Regions from separate parts of the Streptomyces sp. NBC_00096 genome, predicted to be linked through region 3. Evidence: riboswitches for the same ligand, from Rfam matches in the RefSeq annotation. Region 3 holds a riboswitch; each other region holds the start of a gene.
What was found. Region 3 has a riboswitch for cyclic di-AMP ahead of OG904_RS18005 (transglycosylase family protein). Riboswitches for the same ligand answer to the same signal wherever they lie in the genome.
Positions count from the first base shown of each region.

Region 1: another riboswitch for cyclic di-AMP. It lies ahead of OG904_RS02815 (peptidoglycan DD-metalloendopeptidase family protein); the one in region 3 lies ahead of OG904_RS18005 (transglycosylase family protein).
Region 2: another riboswitch for cyclic di-AMP. It lies ahead of OG904_RS05770 (M23 family metallopeptidase); the one in region 3 lies ahead of OG904_RS18005 (transglycosylase family protein).

Region 1 covers NZ_CP108221.1:617,834-624,270, forward strand. Annotated here, with positions in the region: gene OG904_RS02805 (MBL fold metallo-hydrolase) at 1-76, opposite strand, end outside; gene OG904_RS02810 (SGNH/GDSL hydrolase family protein) at 236-1,063, opposite strand; gene OG904_RS02815 (peptidoglycan DD-metalloendopeptidase family protein) at 1,264-2,283, opposite strand; cyclic di-AMP (ydaO/yuaA leader) riboswitch at 2,288-2,482, opposite strand; gene OG904_RS02820 (tyrosine-protein phosphatase) at 2,844-3,650, shown strand; gene OG904_RS02825 (aspartate aminotransferase family protein) at 3,717-5,150, opposite strand; gene hpnH (adenosyl-hopene transferase HpnH) at 5,147-6,178, opposite strand; gene OG904_RS02835 (1-hydroxy-2-methyl-2-butenyl 4-diphosphate reductase) at 6,184-6,437, opposite strand, start outside.
Region 2 covers NZ_CP108221.1:1,372,318-1,378,754, reverse strand. Annotated here, with positions in the region: gene OG904_RS05785 (DNA topoisomerase (ATP-hydrolyzing) subunit A) at 1-607, opposite strand, end outside; gene OG904_RS05780 (M16 family metallopeptidase) at 912-2,294, shown strand; gene OG904_RS05775 (M16 family metallopeptidase) at 2,315-3,682, shown strand; cyclic di-AMP (ydaO/yuaA leader) riboswitch at 3,900-4,059, shown strand; gene OG904_RS05770 (M23 family metallopeptidase) at 4,072-4,869, shown strand; gene OG904_RS05765 (GntR family transcriptional regulator) at 5,035-5,700, shown strand; gene OG904_RS05760 (HPr family phosphocarrier protein) at 6,154-6,435, opposite strand.
Region 3 covers NZ_CP108221.1:4,088,383-4,094,819, forward strand. Annotated here, with positions in the region: gene OG904_RS17995 (cytochrome P450) at 1-684, shown strand, start outside; gene OG904_RS18000 (transglycosylase family protein) at 827-1,909, shown strand; cyclic di-AMP (ydaO/yuaA leader) riboswitch at 2,188-2,359, shown strand; gene OG904_RS18005 (transglycosylase family protein) at 2,362-3,072, shown strand; gene eno (phosphopyruvate hydratase) at 3,369-4,655, shown strand; gene OG904_RS18015 (septum formation initiator family protein) at 4,756-5,244, shown strand; gene OG904_RS18020 (DUF501 domain-containing protein) at 5,301-5,876, shown strand; gene OG904_RS18025 (exopolyphosphatase) at 5,873-6,437, shown strand, end outside.

The DNA of each region.
Region 1 (6,437 bases), 3.5 Mb from region 3:
CACCGGACGGGTCCGCGCCGAAGGCTTCGGGCCGCAGCGCGCGCAGCCGTGGACGCAAGGGACGGGAGCCGGTCAAGGCGCCTCCTGTGTGGGGGGATGCGGGCAGGGCGTTCTCATGGTTACCACCATCCCAACGCATGGCACTCCCCAAGGATTCCGCTCCGCGCCCCCGAAGGCGCCCCGAGCCCCGCCCCACCCGCCCCCACCTGCCCCTGTACGGCTCCCCGGCGGGGTCCTACAGCGGCAGCAGGTCCGGCCGCTTGGCCTCCACGTGGTCCCCCGAGGACTCCCCGCGCAGCCGCCGCCCGATCCACGGCACCAGGTACTCCCGCGCCCACTGGATGTTGTCCCGGGTGACGTCCACCGAGCCGCGCGGCCGCATCGGCGGCCACGGCTGGTCCGGATCGGCCGGTGTGTCCAGGCCGAGCACCTGGGCCGCCCGCAGGGCGACCCGCGTGTGCCCCTCGGGCGAGAGGTGCAGCCGGTCGTCGTCCCAGGCCCGCCGGTCCTGTACGGACTTCAGCGACCAGAGGTCGAGCACCGGGCAGTCGTACCGGTCGGCGATGGAGCGGACGTGCGCGCTGAAGGTCGCGATCTTGCCCCGGAGGTGCTTGAGGACCGGCACGTCGCGCGTGTCGAAGCCGGTCGTGATCACGACCAGGCCGACCGATCCGGTGAGGTCGCGCACGGCCGCCTCGTACCGTTCGGCCACGTCGTCCGGGTCGCTGCCCGGCCGGATGATGTCGTTGCCGCCCGCGCAGAAGGTCACCAGGTCGGGGGCGAGCTCCTTGGCCCGCGGGACCTGCTCGGCCACGATCTGGTCCAGCAGGCGGCCCCGTACGGCCAGGTTCGCGTAGCGGAACTCGCCGGGGTCTTCGTGCTCCTCGCATTGATCGGCCAGGAGGACGGCCAGCCGGTCCGCCCAGCCGAGGAACGTGTCCCCGGGTCCCGGGTCCCCCACGCCCTCGGTGAAACTGTCCCCGATCGCCGCGTACGAGCCAATGGTCTTGGTCTTGGATGTCGTCGTCGCTGCCACGGGAGCCCATCCTTCACCCCTGATCATGACCTACGCGACCGTAGCCAGGGACTTACTGACCGTGATCTTCACCACCCGCCGGATGAGGAATAACAGGCGCGTGGGCCGTGACCCCCCTCCGGTCCCGGCCCACGCGCCGCGAACCCCCGGCGGCGCCGATGAAGACGGCGCTCCGGGCGTCCACGCCCTGCCGGACGCGCGGTCCCACCCGCGCGTCCGGCGGTGTCTCAGATGCTGACGCCCTTGGACCGGAGGTACGCCAGCGGGTCGATGTCCGAGCCGTACGAGGGGCCCGTGCGGATCTCGAAGTGCAGGTGCGGTCCGGTCACGTTGCCGGTGGCGCCCGAGAGGCCGATGCGCTGCCCGGCGGTGACGCTCTGGCCCGTCGAGACGGACAGCTGGGAGAGGTGGCCGTACTGGCTGTACTTGCCGTCGGCGTGCCGGATGACGACCTCGTTGCCGTACGCGCCGCCCCATCCGGCGGAGACCACGGTGCCGGCGCCTACCGCCTTGACGGTGGTGCCGGTGCTCGCGATGAAGTCAACACCCGTGTGGTAGCCGCTGGACCACATGGCGCCGGCGGTGCGGTACGCGGTGGACGTGCCGCCGCTGACCGGGGCGACGAAGCCGCCGGAGGTGGCCTGCCGCTCGGCGGGCTCGGCCGGCTTGGGGGCGGGCGCGACCGGGGCCGCGGACTCGCCGGAGGAGCCCTCGTCGGAGGAGTTGGCGGAATCGGCGGAATCGGCAGAACCCGCCGAATCACCTGAATCACCCGAATTATCCGAGTCGTCAGAAGCGGAGGAAGCGGACTTCCCGGCCGGTTCCGGCGTTTCGGCCGGTGCGGACTCGGCGGCCGGTGCCGCCCCCTTCGCGCCGAGCGTCAGCTTGAGGCCCGGGTGGATCAGCGACGGGTCGGTGCCGACGGCCTCGCGGTTGGCCTCGTAGAGCCGCTGCCAGCCACCGGTGAGGTGCTGACGCTCGGCGATCTTCGAGAGGTAGTCGCCCGGCACCACGGTGTAGACGGCGGGGGCGCTCTGCGCGGGGGCGGGCGCGGCCTGGAGCGCGGCCGGGACCTGCGGGGCCTGGACCGGAGCGGCGGCGGGCGCGGCGGCCGGGGCGGCGGCGGCATGGGCGCCGGTGGCTCCGAGCAGCGGCAGTGCGAGGGCCGCGCCACCGGTGCCGGCGACGGCGAAACCGCGCGATATCGAGCTGGACTTGGGACGGCGGTGCTTACCCGTTGCGGGCATGGCGGATTCCTCTCCGACGCCTGCGAGGTGAGCTGTCGGGTTCGGACTGGAGATGTCCGGCCGCCCATCCGCCGGTGAACGGCAGATGAACGGCTTCACCCCAAGCTGTCCGGTTGCAAAGATCCCGAAGGAGATCCGGAACAGCGGCTTACCTGGTTCCCCCGCTCCTGCCGCGCGCGTGAATAGTCGGGTGCGGTTTCCGGTCGGCGGCAGGATTAGGCGGTCCGTCCGGATCGATCGCGAACGTAATCCAGTCCGGCCGCGCGGAACAAGTCATGAATTCCCCAACAGAATCTTGCAGATGACGGGCCGCCGGAATTCCGGTCACCCTCCGTCCATTCCGAGCGCCCAACAACCGCTCCGGCAAGGCAATTCTGCATTCACGATCAGGCACTCACGGTCACCGTATGATCTGGCTCACGGGGAGGTGTCCGATCTCGCCTCTCGCTATGGCAAGTTGGCTGCAAGCAGTGCAATTCGGACACGCACCGGACCGCGCGGGCGACGACGGCCCGACGGCCGCGCGACGATGACGACACGGACGACACGGAGGAGCCCCTGTGACCCAGCCGATACCCCAGAGCCCGCACACGGAGCCGGTACTGACCGGTGTACGCAACTTCCGCGACGTGGGCGGCCTGCCGACCGTGGACGGCCGGAGGGTCAAGTCGGGACGACTGTTTCGAAGCGGACATCTGGCGCATGCCACCGAAACCGACGCGGAGTTCCTCGGCTCGCTCGGCCTGCACACCGTCTTCGACTTCCGCAACGACGCCGACAAGGCGCTGGAGGGTCCGGACGTGGAACTGCCCGGCGTGCGCAACGTCGGCATTCCGCTGTCGGATCCGGCGGCCGGCGGGGAGTTCTGGAAGATGGTCCGGGAGGGGGACCTGGCCCAGCTCCGCGAACTCCTCGGCGAGGGCCGGGCCGCCGCACGGATGTCCCGTTCGTACCGGGAGATGATCAGGACCCGTACCGCCGAGCACGGCCGGGTCGTGCACGCGCTCGCCGAGGACAGCGTCCCGGCCCTCATGCACTGCGCCGCCGGCAAGGACCGGGCCGGCCTGTCGATCGCCGTCACCCTGCTCGCGCTGGGCGTCGAGCGCGAGGCGATCGTCGCGGACTACCTGGAGTCGAACGCTCCGCACAACCGCTACCGGGTCCGGCGGGGCAGCGGGACCCCCGAGGCCCGCCACCCCGAGGCGATGGAGCTGCTCGCCCCGCTCTTCGACGCCCGCGCCCCGTACCTGACCACGGCCTTCGCGACGATCGACGAGGAGTGGGGCGGCGTGGAGCGCTACCTCGCCGAGGGTCTCGGGCTCACGCCCGCGACCCTCGGCCGGCTCCGCGACCGGCTGCTGGACTGACCACCCGCGAGGCGGGCCGTCCGCCCGGCGCCGCCCGCCCGCGCGGGCGGCGCCCCCGCCGCCGGCTCAGCCGTTGGCGACTGCCTGCCTCACCAGCGTCCTGCCGAAGTCCCACATCAGCGCACCGCCTCCGTGCGCCTCGTCCATGACCTCGCGGAAGGCCCCGACGAACCGGTCCACGTCCGCCTCGTCCACGATGAGCGGCGGGATCAGTTTGATCACCTCCAGGTGGTCCCCGGAAACCTGCGTGAGGATCCGGTGCTTCTGCAGCAGCGGCACCACGACCATCTGCGCGAACAGTCCCTTGCGGGCCGCCTGCAGCATGGTCCACCGGCTCCGCAGCCCCAGCGAGGACGGCCGGCCGAACTCGATGCCGATCATCAGCCCGCGTCCCCGTACCTCGTGGAGCAGTTCGTACTCGCCCACGAGTGCGGCGAGCCGCCCCCGCAGCAGGTCGCCCATCGTGCGGGCGTTGTCCACCACCCGCTCGTCCTCCATGACGGAGAGCACCGCCAGTCCGGCCGCCATCGCCTGGGCGTTGGAGCCGAAGCTGGCGGAGTGGACGAGCACCCGGTCCATGGAGGAGTAGACCTTCTTGAAGATCCAGTCCTTGCCCAGGGTCGCGCCGACCGGCACGTAGCCGCCGGACAGGGCCTTGGCCACGCACACCAGGTCCGGTTCCACCCCGGCCTCGTGCTGGTAGGCGTAGAAGTCCCCGGTGCGTCCGAGGCCGGTCTGCACCTCGTCGGCGATCAGCAGCGCCCTGTGCCGGTGCAGCAGCTCCTGCGCGGCGAGCAGGAAGCCGGGGGGTGCGGCGAGCACGCCCTTGCCCTGGATCGGCTCGACGACGAAGGCCGCGACGTCGCCCTTCTTCAGCTCCCGCTCCAGCGCTCCCAGGTCTCCGAGCGCGATCTTCGTATCGGGCAGCAGCGGCGCGAAGCCGTCCCGGAAGCCGTCCTCGCCGTTGACCGAGAGCGAGCCGGTGGTGAGCCCGTGGAAGGCGTGGTCGCAGTAGAGGACCCTGGGCCGCCCGGTGGCGAACCGGGCGAACTTCAGGGCGGTCTCCACCGCCTCGGTGCCGCTGTTGCCGAAGAAGACCCGGTCCAGGTGCGGGCTGTGGGCGAGCAGCTTCTCCGCCAGCAGCCCGGGCAGCGGCTGGCAGTCGAAGCGGGTGAGGTCGGCGAGCTGGGCGTCCAGCACGTCGTGCAGGGCCTGCCTGACCACCGGGTGGTGGCGCCCCAGGCCCATCACCCCGAACCCGGCCAGCATGTCGAGGTAGTCGTTGCCCTCGGCGTCCCAGAAGTGGGCCCCCTCGGCCCGCTCGTAGACCTTGTCGAAGCCGATGGTGTGCAGCATCCGGGGCAGCTGGTGGTTGAGGTGGCGGGCGTGCAGTTCGTACCGCTCGCCGCCGCGCTCGGCCAGCAGGGCGCCGAGGTCGAAGCCCTTGCCCCGGCCGCGCGCGCCCGCCTCCCCCGCCCGGACCGCGTGGCCTTCGCTCATGCCGACTTGTCCCGGTTCCCGCCGATGGTCTCGCGGGCCGCGCGCAGCGTCTCCTTCAGCGAACCCATGGTGGCCAGGACGGCGGTGGGCTCGTACCCGCAGTGCGCCATGCAGTTCGCGCAGCGCGGGTCCTTCCCGCGGCCGTACTTGCTCCAGTCGGTGTCGTTGATCAGTTCCCGGTACGAGGGCACGTATCCGTCGCTCATCAGATAGCAGGGGCGCTGCCAGCCGAAGAGCGAGTAATTCGGAATGGCCCAGGCGGTGCAGGGGAAATCGGCCTTGCCTTCCAGGAAGTCCAGGAAGAGCGGGGAGTGGTTGAGGCGCCAGCGCCTGCGGTTTCCGCCCGAGAAGGCCTTCTTGAAGAGTTCGCGGGTCTGCTCGACACCCAGGAAATGTTCCTGGTCGGGGGCCTTTTCGTAGGCGTAGGCCGGCGAGATCATCATCTCGTCCACCTGGAGATCGTCATTGAGGTAGTTGAGTACCTCGATGATGGTCTGCGGGGTGTCGGTGTTGAAGAAGGTGGAGTTGGTGGTCACCCGGAATCCGCGCTTCTTCGCCTCCTTGATGGCCGCGACCGCCTCGTCGAAGACGCCTTCCTTCGCCACCGACTCGTCGTGGCGCTCGCGCAGTCCGTCGATGTGCACGGCGAAGGCGAAGTAGGGGGAGGGGGTGAACTTCTCGATCTTCTTGCGGAGCAGCATCGCGTTGGTGCAGAGGAATACATACTTCCGCTTCGCCACCAACTGGCGCACGATCTCGTCGATCTGCGGGTGCATCAAGGGCTCGCCGCCCGCGATGGACACCATCGGCGCGCCGGACTCCAGCACGGCGCCGACCGCCTGGGCCACGGGCATGCGCTGCTTGAGCACCCCGGCCGGGTGCTGGATCTTCCCGCACCCCTCGCAGGCCAGGTTGCAGGCGTAGAGCGGTTCCAGCTCGACGATCAGCGGGAACTTCTCACGCTTGCGGAGCTTCTGTTCGAGCAGGTACGTCCCGACCCTGATCGTCTGTCGCAGTGGCATGGCCATCTGGCTCACCTCCGGGGGAGCAACAAAGAACGGTGCCAGTCATAAAACGCGGGCAGTAGTGCGCGCAGTACGCGAAAGGCTGATATTCCTCCGCGAACAGTGCCAATACGGACGAGCTCATGCTCCGGAGCGTCCACGATCACCCGGACGGCCGCAACCGGACGGTCCGCGCCGGCGGCGCCCCCGCCCCGGGCCGCGGTCCACAGGGTGGCCGCCGATTCCATGTCGACCCCGATGGCGCCGGCGGCGCGCAGCTGCG
Region 2 (6,437 bases), 2.7 Mb from region 3:
CGATGACCTCGCCGAGGTTGTGCGGGGCCATGTTGGTGGCCATGCCCACCGCGATCCCGGACGCGCCGTTGACCAGCAGGTTCGGGTACGCGGCCGGCAGGACGACCGGCTCGCGCTCCTGGCCGTCGTAGTTCGCGGCGAAGTCGACGGTGTTCTCGTCGATCCCGTCCGTCATCAGCGAAGCGGCGTCGGCCATCTTGGACTCGGTGTAACGCATCGCGGCCGGCGGGTCGTCGTTGCCGAGCGAGCCGAAGTTGCCGTGGCCGTCGACCAGCGGGAGCCGCATGGAGAAGGGCTGCGCCATGCGCACGAGGGCGTCGTAGATCGACGCGTCGCCGTGCGGGTGCAGCTTGCCCATGACCTCGCCGACGACGCGGGCGCACTTCACGTAGCCGCGGTCGGGGCGCAGGCCCATCTCGTTCATCTGGTAGACGATGCGCCGGTGCACCGGCTTCATGCCGTCGCGGGCGTCGGGCAGGGCGCGGGAGTAGATCACCGAGTACGCGTACTCGAGGAAGGAGCCCTGCATTTCGTCGACGACGTCGATGTCGAGGATCTTCTCCTCGAAATCCTCCGGCGGCGGGGTCTTCGTGCTGCGGCGGGCCATCGCTGCGCGGCTCCTTAACCAAGAATCGGGATGAGCTCAGCTCTCACGGGGTGGGGGCTGGTCTTCTTACACGGGCGGTGCTGGGTGTGGTGGTGCGGGCGGCACTGAGGGTGGTGGTGCGGGTGGGACCGGGTCGGGCCGGGTTTCGGACAGGGGGTGCCGCGCACCATTGTGGCCCGAGGCACCGACAACGCCGACTCCGACCCAGGACTGGGCCGGGAACTTCTCCGGTCGCCGACACGCTTGCATACAGTGGCAGGTCTGACAGGAATCTCTGCATCGCGATCGAAGGGACCACATGCCCATGGGTCACACGGCCACAGCTCAGGCCGGCTCCGGCGGCCTCACAGCAACCGAGCACCGGCTGGCCAACGGCCTGCGCGTGGTGCTGTCCGAGGACCACCTGACCCCGGTCGCCGCGGTCTGCCTCTGGTACGACGTCGGCTCGCGCCACGAAGTCAAGGGACGTACCGGCCTGGCTCACCTCTTCGAGCACCTGATGTTCCAGGGCTCGCAGAACGTGTCCGGCAACGGGCACTTCGAGCTGGTCCAGGGAGCCGGAGGCTCCCTCAACGGCACCACCAGCTTCGAGCGGACCAACTACTTCGAGACGATGCCGACCCACCAGCTGGAGCTCGCGCTGTGGCTGGAGGCGGACCGGATGGGCTCGCTGCTGGCCGCCCTGGACGACGAGTCCATGGAGAACCAGCGCGACGTCGTCAAGAACGAGCGCCGCCAGCGGTACGACAACGTCCCGTACGGCACGGCCTTCGAGAAGCTGACCGCCCTGGCCTACCCCGAGGGCCACCCGTACCACCACACGCCGATCGGCTCCATGGCCGACCTGGACGCCGCGTCCCTGGAGGACGCGCACGCGTTCTTCCGTACGTACTACGCGCCCAACAACGCGGTGCTCTCGGTCGTCGGCGACATCGACCCCGAGAAGACCCTGGCCTGGGTCGAGAAGTACTTCGGCACCATCCCCGGCCACGACGGCAAGCAGCCGCCGCGCGACGGCTCGCTGCCCGAGATCATGGGCGGGCAGCTGCGCGAGGAGGTCGTCGAGGAGGTTCCGGCCCGCGCGCTGATGGCCGCCTACCGGCTCCCGCCCGACGGCACGCGCGAGTGCGACGCCGCCGACGTGGCGCTGACCGTCCTGGGCGGCGGCGAGTCCTGCCGGCTGCACAACCGACTGGTGCGCCACGACCAGACCGCCGTCGCGGCGGGCTTCGGCATGCTGCGCCTCGCCGGCGCGCCCTCGATGGGCTGGCTGGACGTCAAGACCTCCAGCGGGGTCGAGGTGCCCGACATCGAGGCGGCCGTCGACGAGGAGCTCGCGCGGTTCGCCGCCGAGGGCCCGACGGCCGAGGAGATGGAGCGCGCGCAGGCCCAGCTGGAGCGCGAGTGGCTGGACCGGCTGAGCACGGTGGCCGGCCGCGCGGACGAACTGTGCCGCTTCGCGGTGCTGTTCGGCGACCCGCAGCTGGCGCTGACCGCCGTCCAGCGGGTCCTCGACATCACCGCCGAGGAGGTGCAGGCCGTGGCCGCGGCCCGACTGCGCCCGGACAACCGCGCGGTGCTCGTGTACGAGCCGATCGCGGCCGACGAGTCCACCGACGCCGACGCGCCCGGCGACACCGGCGCGGGCGACGAGAACAGCGACGAGAACGAGGGGGCGGAGCAGTGAGCGACACCGCAGCCGTCACGATGACCTTCCACCCGCGCCCCGAGGCCGGCGAGCCGCAGCCGTGGGCCTTCCCGGCCCCCGAGCGCGCGGTCCTGGCCAACGGCCTCACCCTGCTGCGCTGCCACCGCCCGGGCCAGCAGGTGGTGGCGGTCGAGATCAACCTCGCCGCCCCGATGGACGCGGAGCCCGCAGGCCTCGACGGCGTGGCCACGATCATGGTCCGCGCGCTGTCCGAGGGCACCGACAAGCACACCGCGGAGGAGTTCGCCGCCGAGGTCGAGCGCTGCGGCGCCAGCCTCGACGCGCACGCCGACCACCCGGGTCTGCGGGTCTCCCTGGAGGTCCCGGCCTCCCGGCTGCACAAGGCACTGGGCCTGGTCGCAGAGGCCCTGCGCGCGCCGGCCTTCGGCGACGCCGAGGTCGACCGCCTGGTGCGCAACCGGCTCGACGAGATCCCGCACGAGAGCGCCAACCCGCAGCGCCGCGCCGCCAAGGAGCTCTCGAAGGAGCTCTTCCCGGCCTCCCTGCGGATCTCCCGCCCGCGCCAGGGCACCGAGGAGACGGTCGCCCGCATCGACTCCGCCTCCGTACGCGCCTTCTACGAGGCCCACGTGCGCCCCGCGACCGCCACCGCGGTGGTCGTCGGCGACCTGACCGGCATCGACCTGGACGCCGTCCTGGCCGACACCCTGGGCGCCTGGACCGGTGACACCACCGAGCCGCGCCCGGCCCCGCCGATCACCGCCGACGACACGGGCCGCGTGGTCATCGTGGACCGGCCCGGCGCGGTCCAGACGCAGCTGCTGATCGGCCGCATCGGGCCGGACCGGCACGACCGGGTCTGGGCGCCCCAGGTGCTCGGCACGTACTGCCTGGGCGGCACCCTGACCTCCCGCCTGGACAAGGTGCTGCGCGAGGAGAAGGGGTACACGTACGGCGTGCGCGCCTTCGCCCAGGTGGTGCGCTCCACCGCGGACGGCAAGGGCGCCTCGATGCTGGCCATCAGCGGCTCGGTGGACACCCCGAACACCGGCCCGGCGCTGGAGGACCTCTGGACGGTGCTGCGCACCCTCGCGGAGGGCGGCCTGACCGACGCCGAACGGGACGTGGCGGTGCAGAACCTGGTGGGCGTGGCCCCGCTGAAGTTCGAGACGGCCGCCTCCGTCGCGGGCACCCTCGCCGACCAGGTCGAGCAGGAGCTCCCGGACGACTACCAGGCGCAGTTGTACGCGCGGCTCGCCGAAACCGGGACGGTGGAGGCCACTTCGGCCGTCGTCAGCGCCTTCCCGGTGGACCGCCTGGTCACGGTCCTGGTGGGCGACGCCTCGCAGATCGAGGAGTCGGTGCGGGCCCTCGGGATCGGTGAAGTGACCGTGGTGACCAACTGATCGCAGGCCGGTCGCCCAACTGACCGGCCCTACAAGGGGGCTCCGGCGGCTTGTCCGCCGGAGCCCCCTTTGTTCTACTTGTCCCTTTGGGGCGATGGTTGCCCGTATGGGGTGTGGCGTACGCAACAAAAGGGCGTGTCTGTTTGGTGATTGTCCGAAGATCCGCCTAGCGTCGGCGGTGCTGTCCGTCAGTTGTAACCGCCGCGTCCGCGGCACCGGGCAGCGATCGCCGAGTCCCCGTCAGGCGCGAGCCTGGGGAGCCGGGGACCCACTTGTGTCCCTGGGGTGAATCGGACCGCCTCGCGAGAGGGGGCCCGTAGGAGACCTTCCTGCTCCGAACCCGTCAGCTAACCCGGTAGGCGAGAGGGAAGGAAAGGATCAGCCCCTTCATGGCGTTTGGCAGTCGTCCCGCCGGCTCCGGCAAGCACCGCGGTTCCAGCCGTCTGAGCCGCAAGACCGCCGGCTACGCCGGTATAGCCGCCCTCGCCACCACTGGCGTCGTCAGCTCCCTGGCCGGCCCCGCGTTCGCCGCGGACCAGGCCCATTCCGCCGAGGACACCGGCCTCAACACCATCGTGGTGGCCGACGGACTCGCGGACGAGATCGAGGCCCAGGCCCAGTCCCAGCAGCGGTCCGCCGAGGCCGCCGCCGCCAAGGCGCAGGCCGAGGCCGACGCCAAGCAGCGGGCCGCCGAGGCCAAGTCGAAGGCCGAAGCCCGGGCCAAGGCCGAGCGCGAGGCCGCCGAGCGCGCCGCCCGCGAAGAGGAGCGCAAGCGCCTCAACACCTTCGTCGCCCCGATCGACAACTCCTACGTCAGCACCCAGTGGCACGCGGGCGGCGGCATGTGGTCCTCCGGCAGCCACACCGGCATCGACTTCCACGCCGGCTCGGGCACCCCCGTCCACGCCGTCGGCCTGGGCACCGTGGTCGAGGCGGGCTGGGGCGGCGCGTACGGCAACAACGTCGTCATCAAGCACGCCGACGGCACCTACACCCAGTACGGCCACATGTCGAAGCTCGGCGTCTCCGTGGGCCAGCAGGTCACCCCGGGCCAGCAGATCGGCCTGTCGGGCTCCACCGGCAACTCCAGCGGCCCGCACCTGCACTTCGAGGCCCGCACAGGCCCCGACTACGGCTCGGACATCGACCCGGTCGCGTACCTGCGTACGCACGGCGTCAACGTCTGACGAACGCACCGCACCGCACGTCTTCCGCGAAGGCCCCGGCTCTCTTCGAGCCGGGGCCTTCGCGTTGTGTGAATGTTTCGCATTCCAGGCCGTCCTCGGAAATTATCGTGTGTTGCAATAGAGTCGCAACACGCACAGCCATACGAAAAAGGCGGAGGTCCGGTCTTGCGAATTCCCGCGCACACGGTATGCACAGCAATCCGCGACGACATCGTCTCCGGGGTGTTCGGACCCGGTGGCCGGCTGACCGAGGAGGTGCTGGCCCGCCGGTACGGAGTCTCGCGCGTTCCGGTGCGCGAGGCGCTGCGCACGCTGGAGTCCGAGGGGTTCGTGACCACCCGCCGGCACGCGGGCGCCTGCGTGGCCGAGCCGACCGAGCAGGAGGCCGCCGACCTCCTGGAGCTGCGGATGCTGCTGGAGCCCCTCGCCGCGGCCCGGGCGGCCCGGCGGCGCACCGAGGCCCACCTCAGGGTGTTGCGGGGCCTGGTCAGGCTGGGCCAGGAACGGGCCAGGAGGGGGCAGGGGGAGGACCTGCGCTCCCTGGGCGGCTGGTTCCACGAGACGCTCGCGCAGTCCTCGGGCAGCCCCGGGCTGATCGCCCTGCTCACCCAGATGCGCCACAAGGTGGCCTGGATGTACGTGGTGGAGGCGCCGGTGCGGCCCGTGGAGTCCTGGGCGGAGCACGGCGCGATCGTGGACGCGGTGGCCCGGGGCGACGCCGAGCGGGCCCGGGCGCTGACCGCGGCCCACGTGGACCGGGCGGCGGGGGCGCACCGGATGCGGGTGAGGACTTTGCAACCTGCCGTAAACACGGCAAGCGCTCCGCATTAACAAACCCCGTATACAAAGGTGGGATATCGGGGTCGGCCCGAGGTGATTCGGCCGGGCTTTTCGGTTGCTTTTCGGCCGGGATTTTGGCCGGGATTTTTCGGTGGGGATCGGGTCGGTCGTCCGTGGCCGGGCAATTCGTGCCCGTGCGTCGTTCCGGCCGAATTGGGTCCGCCGGAATTCGATGCGGGCGTTTCCGGCCCGCGTGCCCGCGTGCCCGTGTGCCCGCGTGCCCGCGTGCCCGTGTGTCCTGGTCCAGGGCCGGGGTGCGCTTCCAGGGCTGAGGCCCGGCTTCATGGCTGAGGCCCGGCTTCACGGCTGAGGCCCGGCTCCAGAGGCTGAGGCCCGGCTCCAGGGGCCGAGACGCGACGGAGCCCGTCGCCTCCGGCCGTGGTCGGGGGCAACGGGCTCCGCCGTGCAAGTACTGCGAGTGTCCCGCGGGTCGAACCCGAAGGGTCAGACGGTCTCGGGGAGCTCCTCGAGGCCCTCGGCGACCAGCTTCGCGAGGCGGTCCAGCGCGGCCTCGGAACCCTTGGCGTCGGACGCGAGGACGATCTCCTCGCCGCCCTGGGCGCCCAGGCCCAGAACCGCCAGCATGGAGGCGGCGTTGACGGGGTCGCCGCCGGCCTTCGCGATGGTCACCGGGACGCCGGAAGCGGTCGTCGCGCGGACGAAGATCGAGGCGGGACGAGCGTGCAGGCCCTCGGCCCAGCCGACGTTGACGCGGCGCTCTGCCATGG
Region 3 (6,437 bases):
GCCCGGTCGGTCAAGCAGATGCGGACCTACCTCGGCGAGCTCATCCACCGCAAGCGCGACGACCTCGGCGACGACCTGATCTCCGATCTGATCCGGGCCAGCGACCACGGGGACCACCTGACGGAGGCCGAGGCCACCGCGATGGCCTTCATCCTGCTCTTCGCCGGTTTCGAGACCACGGTCAATCTGATCGGCAACGGCGTCCACTCCCTCTTCATGAACCCGGAGCAGCGCGAGCGCCTCCAGCTCTCCCTCGCGGCCGGCGAGAGCGGGCTGCTGGCCACCGGCGTGGAGGAGCTGCTCCGCTACGACGGCCCCGTGGAGCTGGCCACCTGGCGGTTCGCCACCGAGCCCGTGACCCTGGGCGGTCAGCGGATCGCGGCGGGCGATCCGGTGCTGGTGGTCCTCGCGGCCGCCGACCGGGACCCCGAGCGGTTCGCCGACCCGGACACCCTGGACCTCTCGCGGACCGACAACCAGCACCTCGGATACGGGCACGGCATCCACTACTGCCTGGGTGCCCCGCTCGCCCGGCTCGAAGGGCAGACGGCGCTCGCGACCCTGCTGACGCGGCTGCCCGATCTGCAACTGGCCGTGGCGCCGGAGGAGCTGCGCTGGCGCGGCGGGCTCATCATGCGGGGGCTGCGCACGCTTCCGGTCCATTTCACGCCCCAAAACAGGTGAAACCAGGCGGACTGGAAGCCAGTTGCCGCCCAAACTTGTGACAGGCGTTCGAAGGCCGCTAGGTTCTGCCGTTACCCCGCCGTTATGCGAAAGGTGCACCCTCATGCGTTCCGGGAACGGCCGCCACAGACGACCCCGACAAGTGCCCGCACTTGTCGTCACCGCCGGAGTCGCAGGCTCCGCGCTGGCCCTGCCGCTGCTCGCCGCCACGGGCGCGAACGCCGCGGAGACCTCCACATGGGACAAGGTCGCCGAGTGCGAGAGCGGCGGAACCTGGAGCGCCAACTTCGGCAGCGGCTCCTACGGCGGGCTGCAGTTCAGCCAGGAGCAGTGGAAGAACGCCGGCGGGCTCGACTTCGCCGAGCGCGCCGACCTCGCCAGCCGCTCCCAGCAGATCGCCGTGGCCGAGCGGGTCCTGGCCTCCCAGGGCCCCCAGGCCTGGCCGCTGTGCGGAGCGTCGGCGGGGCTGACGCAGCAGGCGCCCGCCGCCGAGGTGGACCCGGGCCTGCCCCGCGGTTCCGAATCCATCACCCCCACCCCGTCCCGCCCGGACGACTCCGTGCCCTACCTCGGCTCGGGCGCGCCGTCCACGGACTTCGGGGCCCCGACTGCTCCCGCTCCCGGGCCCTCGCCGTCCTCCCTGCTGCCCGACTATCCGATCGGCCCGCCCAGCGGACTGCCCGTCATGCCCCCGCCGGACCTCCCGACGGCCCCTCCCGGGCTCCCGGGGGACCCGACGGCTCCCACGACCCCGGCGGACCCCACCGTTCCGACGGCGCCGTCCACGGACCCGACCGCGCCCGTGGTTCCCGTAACCCCCGTGGACCCGTCGGTTCCGGTGACCCCGTCCGACCCGGCGAATCCGACGAATCCGGCGAACCCGACTGTTCCGAGCGCCCCGTCGGAGTCCGCGCAGCCCGGTCAGTCCACCGCCCCGGCCGATCCGGCGGCGCCCGGCGCCACCACCGATCCGGCCGCCCCGGCAGCCGGTGCGAGCGAGGGCGGCGGTAAGCACCGCGGCCCGGCCGCCGTTGAGGAGACGGCCCCGGCTGACGCCGCGTCGGACCCTCAGTACACCGTGAAGGTGGGCGACAGCCTGGCCACGATCGCGGACGCCAACGGAGTGAAGGGCGGCTGGAACGCGCTCTACGCAGCCAATGAGCAGGTCATCGGCGAGGACGCGAACCTGATCAAGCCCGGTCAGAACCTGGATCTATCGCACTAATAGCGGCACTTCAGGCGCCCGGAAGCAGCTGATTGTCCGTTTTCTGTAAGTGAGACATGTGTCTCTTCAGGTCAACTGGCGTGTCCGGCCCGGAGGGTTCCGCAAACCCCGCCCTCACCTGCGCAAACGCCCCTCCGGGAAGCGCAAGTAGGCACGTTTTCCCCCGATGGCCCTCGTTGAACATCGGGGGGAGACCTGTCTACCTTCTGAATCGCTCGCCACCGCGGGCTCCTTCGACCGCATCGCCGAATCCTGCCGGCGGACGGAGGGAACACTCGTCGCGTCAAGCGCCGAAGGCAGGAGCGGGGGAACCAAGGTAGGCGCCGGAACCGGCCGTTGAGAGACGGTCACGGAACCGGCTTGGGGTTAAGCCAAGCGCTAGGTCGCTTGTCCGGGCACTCACTCGCCCGAACCCGACAGCTCACCTCGCAGGCGTCGGTGAGGAGAACTCCATGCTGCTTTCCGGCAAGGGCAAGCACCGTCGCGGCTCCAGGGCCGTCCGCATCGTCACGCTCGCCGGTGTCGCCGGTGTCGCCGTGGCGGCGCCGCTGATGGCCGCGGGCACCGCTTCCGCCGCGACCACTTCCGAGTGGGACCGCGTCGCCTCGTGCGAGTCCGGCGGCAACTGGGCCATCAACACGGGCAACGGCTACTACGGCGGCCTGCAGTTCTCGTCCTCCACGTGGGCCGCGTACGGCGGCAAGTCGTATGCCGCGCAGGCCAGCCAGGCTTCCAAGTCGCAGCAGATAGCGATCGCCGAGAAGGTCCTCAAGGGCCAGGGCAAGGGCGCCTGGCCGTCCTGTGGCGTCGGCCTGTCCAACGCCTCCTACAACGGCGGCGGTGCGGCGGAGACCCCCGCCAAGCCGAAGGCCGAGCCGAAGAAGCAGGAGAAGAAGGCCGAGCCGAAGAAGGAGACCAAGCGCTCCGAGGCCCCGACCACCCGCTCCGAGCGTCCGGCGGCCGCTCCGAAGACCGAGGCCCCGAAGACCGAGGCCCCGAAGACCGGCAACGGCTCCTACGAGGTCAAGTCCGGCGACAACCTGGGCGTCATCGCCGAGGCGAACCACGTCGCCGGCGGCTGGGAGAAGCTCTTCGAGCTCAACAAGGACATCGTGTCGGACGCCGACCTGATCTTCCCGGGTCAGAAGCTGAAGCTCAGCTGAAGTCTGGCGCAACAGTCGTAGGGCTTTCCGCGACACGCAGTAATTCCACCGCCCGGCGCGCAACACCCTGCGCGCCGGGCGGTGCTGCGTGCCCGGGCGTCCGGGCTGACGGATCATCCGCAGGTACTGATGATCAAGGGCCCTATGTCCTGTAAGGGGGGCATTCAGACCCTTTTTCGTCCCAGGACCCGGGCGGTCGGCTGGCCGAGTGCCCGGAGCCGGTTAGGCTCTAAGCGGCAAGGCCATCCCACGGCCCGACATGCCACCGCACACTCAGCGTCACATCCCAGAAGGAGATGCTCGTGCCGTCCATCGACGTCGTCGTAGCCCGGGAAATCCTGGACTCCCGAGGCAACCCCACGGTCGAGGTCGAGGTGGGCCTCGACGATGGCAGCACCGGCCGTGCTGCAGTCCCGTCCGGCGCCTCCACCGGAGCGTTCGAAGCCGTAGAGCTCCGTGACGGTGACCCCAACCGCTACATGGGCAAGGGTGTCGAGAAGGCCGTCCTCGCCGTCATCGAGCAGCTCGGCCCGGAGCTCGTCGGTTACGACGCCACCGAGCAGCGCCTGATCGACCAGGCGATGATCGACCTGGACGCCACCGAGAACAAGGGCTCCCTCGGCGCCAACGCCATCCTCGGCGTCTCCCTCGCCGTCGCGCACGCCGCGTCCGAGGCCTCCGACCTCCCGCTCTTCCGCTACCTCGGCGGTCCGAACGCGCACCTGCTGCCCGTTCCGATGATGAACATCCTCAACGGTGGGTCGCACGCCGACTCCAACGTCGACATCCAGGAGTTCATGATCGCCCCGATCGGCGCGGAGTCCTTCTCCGAGGCCCTTCGCTGGGGTGCCGAGGTCTACCACACCCTCAAGAAGGTCCTGCACACCAAGGGCCTCTCGACCGGTCTGGGCGACGAGGGCGGCTTCGCGCCGAACCTGGAGTCGAACCGCGCCGCGCTCGACCTCATCGTCGAGGCCATCAAGCAGGCCGGCTACGTCCCGGGCAAGGACATCGCGCTCGCGCTCGACGTCGCCGCGTCCGAGTTCTACAAGGACGGCAAGTACGAGTTCGAGGGTCAGTCCCGCTCGGCCGCCGAGATGACCGAGTACTACGAGGAGCTCGTCTCCGCGTACCCGCTCGTCTCCATCGAGGACCCGCTGTACGAGGACGACTGGTCGGGCTGGAAGACCCTCACCGACAAGCTGGGCGCCAAGGTCCAGATCGTCGGCGACGACCTCTTCGTCACCAACCCGGAGCGTCTCGCCCGCGGCATCGAAGAGGGCTCGGCCAACGCCCTGCTCGTCAAGGTGAACCAGATCGGCTCGCTCACCGAGACCCTGGACGCCGTCGAGATGGCCCAGCGCAACGGCTTCAAGTGCATGATGTCGCACCGCTCCGGCGAGACCGAGGACGTCACCATCGCCGACCTCGCGGTCGCCGTGAACTGCGGCCAGATCAAGACCGGCGCCCCGGCCCGCTCGGACCGCGTCGCCAAGTACAACCAGCTGCTGCGCATCGAGGAGATCCTCGACGACGCCGCGGTGTACGCGGGCCGCTCCGCCTTCCCGCGCTTCAAGGGCTGAACGGTCCTTTAGGGGCGCAAGCCTCCCTACGTCCCCGCACTCGGTCCCGTACCGTGTGCGGGGACGTATTGCGTAGTGCGTGTATAGGGGAGGCGGATCAATGGCCGGGAACCGGGACCGGTTCGCCACGTTCTCGACCGCGACCAGGCTCAAGCAGCTCGGCGAGCGGACCGCGGCGCACGTGTACCGCTCGCAGTCCCGCCGCCAGGTCCGCCGCAGCCGGCTCACCGGCCGGGCCGCCCTGCTCGTCCTCGTCCTCTGTACCCTGGTCGTCGCCCTCGCGTATCCGATGCGTCAGTACGTGTCCCAGCGCTCGGAGATCGCGACGCAGGAGAAGGCCGCCGCCACCGCGCGGGACCGGCTGGAACGGCTGCGCGACGAGAAGGCCCGCTGGCAGGACGACGCGTACGCGGAGCAGCAGGCGCGCAAGCACCTGCACTTCGTCCGGCCGGGGGAGATCAGCTACATCATGTCCGACCCCGGTGGGCAGGGTCCCGAACACCGCCGCGGCGGACAGTCCGGCGCCGACCGGCCCTGGTACTCCAACGTCTGGGACGGTGTCGACAAGGCCGACCGCCCGGGCGACTGAGACGTACCCGACCCCTCACGTACCCATCCACGAGAACGAAAAGACTTCTTCCAGGCATGCAGACGCCCCCGCCCCAGACCGACCGGACCGAGCCGACCGACGCCGACATCGAGGCCTTCGAGCAGCAGCTCGGCCGCCCGCCGCGCGGGTTGCGCGCCATCGCGCACCGCTGCCCCTGCGGGCAGCCGGACGTGGTGGAGACCGCCCCGCGGCTCCCGGACGGCACCCCCTTCCCGACGCTGTACTACCTGACCTGCCCGCGCGCCGCCGGTGCGATCGGCACGCTGGAGGCCAACGGCGTGATGAAGGAGATGCAGGCCCGGCTCGCCGTGGACCCGGAGCTGGCCGACGCCTACCGGGCCGCGCACGAGGACTACATCACCCGGCGCGACGCCATCGAGGTGCTCCAGGGCTTCCCGAGCGCCGGCGGCATGCCGGACCGGGTCAAGTGCCTGCACGTGCTGGTCGGGCACTCGCTGGCCGCGGGCCCGGGCGTGAACCCGTTCGGCGACGAGGCGCTGGCGAGGCTGCCCGAGTGGTGGGCCAAGGGCGCCTGCGTCACCCCGTGCGGGGAGAAGAAGGAAAAGAAGAAGGACGAGCAGAAGGACGAGCAGCCGGAGCCGGGCGCGTGACGCGGGTCGCGGCCGTCGACTGCGGTACGAACTCCATCCGGCTCCTCGTCGCGGACTGCGACCCGCGGACCGGTGAGCTGACCGAGCTGGACCGGCGGATGACGGTCGTCCGCCTCGGCCAGGGCGTCGACAAGACGGGCCGGCTGGCCCCGGAGGCGCTGCAGCGCACCTTCGCGGCCTGCCGCGAGTACGCGGCGGTCATCAAGGAGCTCGGCGCCGAGCGGGTGCGCTTCGTCGCGACCTCGGCGTCCCGGGACGCCGAGAACCGGGACGAGTTCGTCCGGGGCGTACTGGACATCCTGGGCGTCGAGCCCGAGGTGATCTCCGGGGACCAGGAGGCGGAGTTCTCCTTCACCGGCGCCACCAAGGAGCTGACCGGCACCGACCACCTGGAGAAGCCGTTCCTGGTGGTGGACATCGGCGGCGGCTCCACGGAGTTCGTGGTCGGCTCCGACCACGTGCGGGCGGCCCGGTCCGTCGACGTGGGCTGCGTCCGGATGACCGAGCGCCACCTGCTGGTGGACGGGGTCGTCACCGACCCGCCGACCGGCGAGCAGGTGG